DNA from 2 places in the Pseudoalteromonas sp. P1-13-1a genome. Region 1 is predicted to be linked to the other one. Evidence: predicted binding sites of a transcription regulator. Region 1 holds the regulator's gene; the other holds the start of a gene.
The links. Region 1 encodes ArgR, which controls arginine synthesis, uptake and breakdown. Its sites were predicted from a motif close to ANTGAATANNTATTCANT; they were not measured.

Region 1 (4,438 bases):
GGAAATGCTAGAGCTAGTGCATTTAATAGGGTGTGCAAAACGCTACCCTCATCAGCTTTCGGGCGGCCAGCAGCAACGCGTGGCTATTGCGCGGGCTTTGGCTTATAAGCCTAGTTTATTGCTTCTTGATGAGCCTTTTTCGAACATAGATACACAAGTACGTTTTGAGTTAATTGCTGATATTAGGCGCATTATTAAAGCGCAGCAGGTTTCTGCGGTATTTGTTAGCCACTCAAAAGAAGAAGCCTTTGCGTTTTCAGACACGCTAGCCATTATGCACCAAGGAAAAATAGCCCAACAAGGTACACCAGAGCAGCTTTTTGCCATGCCAAAGACAAAGGAGGTTGCAGAGTTTCTGGGTCAGGGCATATACTTAGGCGCAGAAGTGTTAACGGCAACTGAATACACAACGCCTTTTGGTGTCGTACAATCGCAGCATGAGCATACGCACAGTGCAATAAAAGGGGTGGTGTATATTCGTCCACACCATATTGAGCTTGCGCAAAATACGCAGGCCGATAACCCTCAAGGTGTGAGTATTTTAAGCCGTCGGTTTATAGGCTCGGCTTATGTTTACACTGTTGTAATTGCAGAGCAAGAGATTGAAGTTGCCGCACAATATGGCCAGTCATTTGAAATAAATGAGCAGGTTATAATAAAAATAAAACCTCACACGGTGAATTTTTTCGAATCATAACAAATGTGTTATTCGCTGTGTTTTATAAAGCTAAGGAATAACAATGGCGCAAGCGCAATCTGGGATTTGTGCTGAAGCAAACTTACACGGTTTGCATTTATTTTTTAATGTATTTGATGGTCAAGACGAGTCATTGCGCGCAAAGCTTAAGCGCGTAAGCGCAATTGAAGAAGAGTTTAGTGATCAGTTCTCCGAAGCCATGCTCTCTTGCATGGTGGCTATAGGCGCGCAATATTGGCCGCATATACTACCTGAATATATCCCAAGCGAGCTGCAAAGCTTTCCTAATATAAATCACAGTGATTTTGTTATGCGCGTACAGCCATGTGATTTATTCATACAAATTCGCTCAGACCGAGAAGATGTTAATCACCTTTTTGCATTGCAAATATTAAAGTTGTTTTCGCCCGATGTAGAGCTGGTTGAACAAATTCGCAATTTTAGGTTTTTAGATGGGCGAGACTTTAACGGCTTTATTTATGCAGGCGACACCCCACATGGACGCCAAAAACGAATCACGGCACTGGTTAATAACCCCGACAGCTTTGAACACCAAGGCAGCTATATTCATGTACAGCGTTATAAGCATGACCTGAGCGTATGGCAGCATTTATCACTAAGCGAGCAAGAGCACATTATGGGGCGCACACGTTTAGATAACACCTTAATTGAGCCTAAGGTAGATACGAGCCACGCGACTAGAAGTGAGCTAAAAGATGAGAGCGGCCAAGCTATACTGCTTAACCAAAGCATGCCGTATGGCGATGTTTACGAGCAAGGCATGCTAAGTATTACATGCTCAGCATCGGGAAGTGCGTTTGAAAAGGTACTTAACAGCCGCATAGGAAAAGGGGAGTGTTACGACCACTGGCTTGATTTTACTCAAGCCGATATGGGTTCAGCGTTTTTTGCGCCGTCAGTTAGTTTTTTAAAACAGCTTTAAACCGTATCAAATAAAATACGTACGCGCTCTAGTGTAATGTCTATTTCAGATATTTTTGCTGGCGCAATAAAAATAGTGTCATCTCCGGCAATTGTGCCCAATACACCATCAGCTTTGCCTAGTGAGTCTAATAAGCGGGCAATTAACTGCGCAGCGCCTGGGCTGGTGGTTATAATAATCATCATTTCGTTATGCATAATATCAATAACAAGTTGACGTAGTGGGCTTTTAGCAGTCGGTACGCCCATTTCTGCGGGTAGGCAATAAACCATTTCTTGTTTAGCATTACGGGTACGCACAGCGCCAAACTTACTAAGCATGCGCGACACCTTACTTTGGCTTATATTGTCAAAGCCTTGCTCTTTTAATGCTTCGACTATTTCGCCTTGCGAGCCAAAGTTCTCTTCTTTTAAAAGTGCTTTAAACGCTTTTACCAGCGCTTCTTGTTTGTCTTGTGGTTGCATAGTCTTTATTCATTTTTGTTATTTATAATGCAAATTCTACACAAAAATGAATAATTATGCAGCTGTTGTTTAGTTAACTTGCCAGTTTGCTGCGATAAACCAACAAAGTTTACAACTATGGTCGAAAATATACCTGAAATAAGCAGGATAAATTTGTTTTTAGTCGCTAATTTCATTATCTTAAGGGCCACAAATATTTCCTACCTCAAATTACGGAGAATTCCAATGAAAGTTGCTGTATTAGGTGCTGCAGGCGGTATCGGTCAAGCGTTGTCTTTATTATTAAAAACAGGCTTACCAGCTGGTTCTGAATTATCACTTTACGATGTTGCACCAGTTGTACCAGGTGTTGCGGTTGACCTATCTCACATCCCTACAGATGTTAAAGTAGCAGGTTTTGGCGCAGACGATTTAAATAAAGCGCTTGAAGGGTGTGATATCGTACTTATCCCAGCGGGTATGCCACGTAAACCAGGTATGGATCGTGCGGATTTATTTAACGTAAACGCAGGTATCATCAAAACATTAGCAGAAGGCATTGTAGCTAGCTGTCCTAAAGCGTTAGTGGGTGTTATCACTAACCCAGTAAACGGCACTGTACCAATTGTTGCTGAAGTATTCAAAAAAGCAGGTACTTACGACGCTAAGCGCGTATTTGGTATCACTACGCTTGACGTAATTCGTTCAGAAGCATTTGTTGCTGAGCTTAAAGGCGTAGACGTAGCAACCGTTAAAGTACCAGTAATTGGTGGTCACTCTGGCACAACCATTCTACCTCTACTTTCTCAAGTTGAAGGCGTGAGCTTCACTGAAGAAGAAGTAGCTACACTTACTCCACGTATCCAAAATGCAGGTACTGAAGTAGTAAATGCTAAAGCGGGCGGTGGTTCAGCTACATTATCTATGGGTGCTGCTGCAGCACGTTTTTGTATGTCTTTAGTTAAAGGCCTACAAGGTGAAGACGTAGTAGATTACGCATACGTTGCTGTTGAAAATGGCGATGCAGAGTACTTTGCTCACCCAGTACGTTTAGGCACAAACGGCGTAGAAGAAATTCTTTCTTACGGCGAGCTAAGCGCATTTGAAGAAAAAGCTAAAAACGACATGCTTGAAACTCTGAAAAAAGACATCAAAGAAGGTGTTGATTTCATGGCGTAATAGCCAAGTTATGCACAAAAAAGCCTGCTTATGCAGGCTTTTTTATTGCTCTAAAATTATGGCCCTTAAATACTAATTAAGGGAGGCTGCAAAGTTAGTGATCTCGCTCTACAGCTATACGCGCTAAGCTGATTAACGCTTGCTTATACTGCGACTCTGCTAAAAAGTCTAAACAGGCAATGGCCTTGTCTGCTTCTTGCTGCGCCTTTTGCATTGTAAATTCAAGTGCGTTGGTTTGTTTAAGTGCTGTTAAAATAGCCTCAAGGTTATCCATACCGTTGCAATGCTCAATGGCATCACGAATAAGGGCTCTTTGCTGATCACTGCCGTGCTTCATCGCATATATTAGCGGTAAGGTTGGCTTACCTTCTGCTAAATCATCACCAATATTTTTTCCTAATTGGTCAGCGTCTGCGTTGTAATCAAGCACGTCATCAACTAACTGAAAAGCAGTACCTAAATGCATACCATATAAGTTAAGCGCATCTAACACACTGTTATCTTGCTCGGTAATAATAGCTGCAAGCCCTGTAGCGGCTTCAAATAATTTAGCCGTTTTAGAGTAAATAACCTGCATGTAACTTGCTTCGGTGGTATTAGGGTCGTTGCAATTCATAAGTTGCAATACTTCGCCCTCAGCAATCACGTTGGTGGCATCAGCAAGCACTTGCATAATTTGCATTTTGCCCAGCCCCACCATAAGTTGAAACGAGCGGGTGTAAATAAAATCCCCAACCAGCACGCTGGCAGCATTACCAAACTCGGCATTTGCAGTCGGTGTACCACGGCGCAGGTTAGATTCATCAACAACATCATCATGTAATAGTGTTGCAGTATGAATAAATTCAACAATCGTTGCCAAAGTAATGTGATCTTTACCTTGGTAACCCAAAGCTCTTGCTGCCAATATTGCCAGCATCGGGCGTACGCGTTTGCCGCCGCTGTTAACGATGTACAAACCAAGTTGATTGACTAACGCCACATCTGAGCGCATTTGCGCGTGTATAAGTTGATTGACGTCATTCATATCGCTTTCGATTAACGCCTGGATAGCTTTTATATCCATTGATCTCCGAGCCAATTTTTATGTGTGAACGGCGCCGATTGTACAACAAAAAAAGCACTAGCTCGATATTTTGTGACGATTCATTAAAAAAACCGAGTTAAAAACCTTAA
Region 2 (4,438 bases), on a different contig from region 1:
GTAGCTGTAATGCTCGTCATCAGCATTTAGTAGCTGCTGCATATCAGCATACATTAAAATTGGCGTATCAAACTGTAGACGCTTAGCATGGCCTGTGGTTTCATTAAATACGTTTTGCTCACTACCGATACACGTTGCTAATGACATTACGTGGTTTTCACGCAGCGGATCGATTGGCGGGTTAGTTACTTGCGCAAACTTTTGGCGGAAGTAATCATACAGTGAACGATGCCCTTCGCTTAACACAGCAAATGGCGTGTCATCACCCATAGAACCTGTTGCTTCTTGGCCATTTTCACCCATTACACGAATTACACTATCGAGCTCTTCGTTAGTGTAACCAAACATTTTTTGGTATTTAACAAGCGTTTCGTCATCAAATGAGCGATTACCTGCATCCTGTTCGGTAAGCTCTTCAAACGGAGTTAGGCGTTTAACATTTTCTTCAAGCCATGACTTATAAGGGTGACGCGATTTTAAATCTTGGTCGATTTCATCTGAGTGCCAGATTTTGCCTAATTTAGTATCAATTACTAAAAGCTCGCCTGGCCCTACACGGCCTTTTTCGACCACTTCATCTGCAGTGTAATCCCAAATCCCTACCTCAGAGGCCAGTGTAATAAAGCCATCTTGAGTAATAACATAGCGCGCCGGGCGCAGGCCATTTCTATCAAGGTTACACGCTGCAAAACGCCCATCAGACATAACAATGCCCGCAGGGCCATCCCACGGCTCCATATGCATAGAGTTAAAGTCGTAAAATGCACGTAAGTCATCATCCATAGCACGATTTTTTTGCCATGCAGGTGGCACTAGCATACGCATAGCACGGAATAAATCCATGCCACCCGCTAAAAACAGCTCCAGCATGTTGTCTAGGCTTGATGAGTCAGAGCCAGTTTCGTTTACAAACGGCGCTGCGCTTTGTAAATCAGGAATAAGTGGCGAAGAAAACTTATACGAACGTGCACGAGCCCATTGGCGGTTACCTTCAATGGTATTAATTTCACCATTATGCGCTAAATACCTAAATGGTTGTGCTAAAGGCCAACGCGGCTGAGTATTAGTAGAAAAACGCTGATGGAATACACAAATAGCGCTGGTCATACGAATATCAGCTAAGTCTAAATAAAAGTTAGGCAAATCTGCAGGCATCATAAGGCCTTTATAGATAGTCACTAACCCCGATAAACTCGCAATATAAAACGACTCATCCTCTGCTAAACGCTTTTCTGCGCGGCGACGTGCTACATATAAACGTCGCTCTAAATCTTTAGAACGCCAACCTTCCGGCGCACTAACAAAAATTTGTTCAAAACCAGGTAATTGCTGTGTAGCAATTGGCCCTAGCATTGAAGGGTCAGTAGGCACTTCACGCCAACCAAGTATTTTAAGTGTTTCTTGTTCTAATTCTTCACATAAAACCTGTTTTGCAGCTTGTGCTAAAACGGGATCTGAATTTAAGAAAACCATGCCTACGGCGTAATTTTTACCTAAGTGCCAGTTATGCTCGTTAGCAATGGCACGAAAAAAACTGTCAGGTTTTTGGAGTAATAAACCACAGCCGTCGCCTGTTTTACCATCGGCAGATATACCACCGCGGTGTTGCATGCGATCAAGTCCAGTAATAGCTGTACGAATAAGCCGATGACTAGCTTGACCATTTACTTGGGCTATTAAGCCAAAGCCACAATTATCTTTTTCTAATGTTGAGTCGTATAACATAGACCCCTCCCTTGCTGCACTGTTAACGTGAATGAACTGCTCGACGATTTGCTAACAGACGCACAAAACTAGCCTCTATAGTAAATAGAGTCAATATTATTTTGAATACATATTCACATTCTTGAATATTTCTCACTTCAAGGCAAGGTTTCTTTTTAACTCATAAGTTTTAACATTTAGTGCTTTTTTGTGCGTTATTTTTTCATGACACTGGTGTCAATTTTAACATTTTGTAAAAACAAAGGGAGCACACCAATACCCTTTACGTAAACGTAAAGCTCCACCCAATGAATAAATATTCATTAAAACTTTATTGGTTCAGTTAACATTTAGATAGTTTAATGCAATTTAAATAAATTAAAGGTTTAGGATCACGCTTTTTTAGCGTTCATTGGTATAGTTATGAATTGCTGTGTCGTTTTTAGTGCAAATGGTGTGAATTTTTATTTAATACCAATTCGCTTAATTAAGTGTTCTATTTTGAGGCTGGAAAAACGTATTGATAGCCAGGCAAAAATCTCGATATTGGGTTGTGCTAAAAAAGAACCTTTTAGCGCAGATAGCGACACGTATAGCTCAGCATAGCTGGTTACGTATTATTACGCCTTGGTATAAAACTCAATTTTTTAATTAAAATTTGCGCTTATATAAGTAGCATTGTTGCTTACTTATCCTTACTAAGGTGTATCTAAACGAGGAGTGAGGCCTGAGTTTGCTAACTATTGAGTACAAATTATTGGCTATAATCATGGGTTGATCAATAAATTAAAACGCAAGAAAGTTATAGATAGACACAAAAAAGCCACGTAAACGTGGCTTTTATTATGTTTAGCAAAGTAACTATTACTCTGCGTCAGCTTCTTTATATTTAGCTGCTGTTTCAGTGATCAACGGCTGTAATTCACCACGCTGAAACATTTCAATAATAATGTCGCAACCACCTATCAATTCGCCCTCAACCCAAAGCTGTGGGAAGGTAGGCCAATTAGCGTATGCTGGTAGCTCAGCACGAATATCTGGATTTAGTAAAATATCAACATAGGCAAATGGTTCGCCACATGACATTAGAGCTTGTGACGCTTGTGAAGAAAAACCACAATTTGGTAATTTAGGTGACCCTTTCATGTAAAGGATAATTGGGTTTTCAGAAATCTGCTGTTTAATTTTATCAATGGTTTCCATCTACAACCTCAAAATGACGATAGCTTGATATATCCGGGGCTTGAAAATAAATCATTGTGGCCACAAATATATAACTTAAAATGGGCAAATAAAGCCGCAATTGAAATAGTCTTTAGCAATAGCATTGCTGTTTGCTTAAACTTGAGTAAAATACTCAACAATTATAGTAACACTATATTCTCGTTTGGTATAGGTAAGTGGTCTGTTCTATCAGGCATTACGTACTACCAAGCGCGTTATCAACCAAAAGAAGATGGAGATAAAAAATGGCATTTGAACTACCGTCACTACCATATGCAATTGATGCACTTGAGCCTCACATTTCAAAAGAAACTCTTGAGTATCACCACGGTAAGCATCACAACACGTATGTTGTTAAATTAAACGGTTTAATTCCAGGTACTGAATTTGAGAACAAATCTTTAGAAGAGATTGTTTGCTCATCTGAAGGTGGCGTATTTAACAATGCTGCACAAATTTGGAACCACACTTTTTACTGGAACTGCCTATCTCCAAATGGCGGCGGTGAACCAACAGGCGCAATTGCTGATGCTATCAACGCGAAATGGGGCTCATTTGACGCGTTTAAAGATGCACTAAACGACAAAGCTGTTAACAACTTTGGCTCTAGCTGGACATGGTTAGTTAAACTAGCTGACGGTTCATTAGATATCGTAAACACATCTAACGCAGCAACGCCACTTACAGACGAAGGTGTTACACCAATCCTAACTGTGGATTTATGGGAACACGCATACTACATTGATTACCGTAACGTGCGTCCAGATTACCTTAAAGGTTTTTGGGCGCTTGTTAACTGGGAATTCGCGAACGCTAACTTCGCTTAATTAGCCACTATAGGCTGATTAAAAAAGGCGCTTCGGCGTCTTTTTTTATGCCTTTATAAAATTTAAGCCGCCGTTATACGTGCTAAATTGATAAATTAGCCACATGATCTTTTTTCACTTAAATTTTTAATTTTATTGCACAAAAATTTCAAACTGAGACTAGACTTTAAAAAGTAAGCACCTTTTTAAAGTGGGTTTCGGAGGTTATTATGACTATTTTTGAGCACTACCAAGCACGATACGAAGCAGCACAAGAAGAAGAATACAGCATCAGCGAATTTTTAGAAATTTGTAAAAACGATAAATCAGCTTATGCCAGCGCACCCGAGCGCTTACTTATGGCAATAGGTGAACCACAAATGGTTGATACTGCAACCGACGCACGTTTAAGCCGGTTGTTTTCTAATCGAGTTGTTGCACGCTACCCTGCATTTGAAGACTTTTACGGCATGGAAGATGCCATAGAGCAAATTGTCTCTTATTTAAAACATGCGGCTCAAGGACTAGAAGAATGCAAACAAGTCCTTTATTTACTCGGCCCCGTAGGGGGAGGTAAATCTTCAATCGCTGAAAAACTAAAATACTTAATGCAACAAGTGCCTATATACTCAATTAAAGGCTCGCCGGTAAACGACCACCCGCTTTGTTTGTTTGACCCCGTCGAAGATGCAAATGTGCTTGAA

Region 2: the regulator ArgR is predicted to act here: its motif matches at 1,826-1,843, upstream of gltB (glutamate synthase large subunit).

What each region holds. Positions count from the first base shown of each region.
Region 1 is NZ_LKDV01000003.1:177,191-181,628, reverse strand. Features, by position in the region: gene AN391_RS04430 (ABC transporter ATP-binding protein) at 1-697, shown strand, start outside; gene AN391_RS04425 (Dyp-type peroxidase) at 741-1,640, shown strand; gene argR (transcriptional regulator ArgR) at 1,637-2,104, opposite strand; gene mdh (malate dehydrogenase) at 2,330-3,262, shown strand; gene ispB (octaprenyl diphosphate synthase) at 3,357-4,328, opposite strand.
Region 2 is NZ_LKDV01000012.1:90,497-94,934, forward strand. Features, by position in the region: gene gltB (glutamate synthase large subunit) at 1-1,725, opposite strand, end outside; gene AN391_RS09720 (Grx4 family monothiol glutaredoxin) at 2,569-2,907, opposite strand; gene AN391_RS09725 (Fe-Mn family superoxide dismutase) at 3,174-3,755, shown strand; gene AN391_RS09730 (PrkA family serine protein kinase) at 3,965-4,438, shown strand, end outside.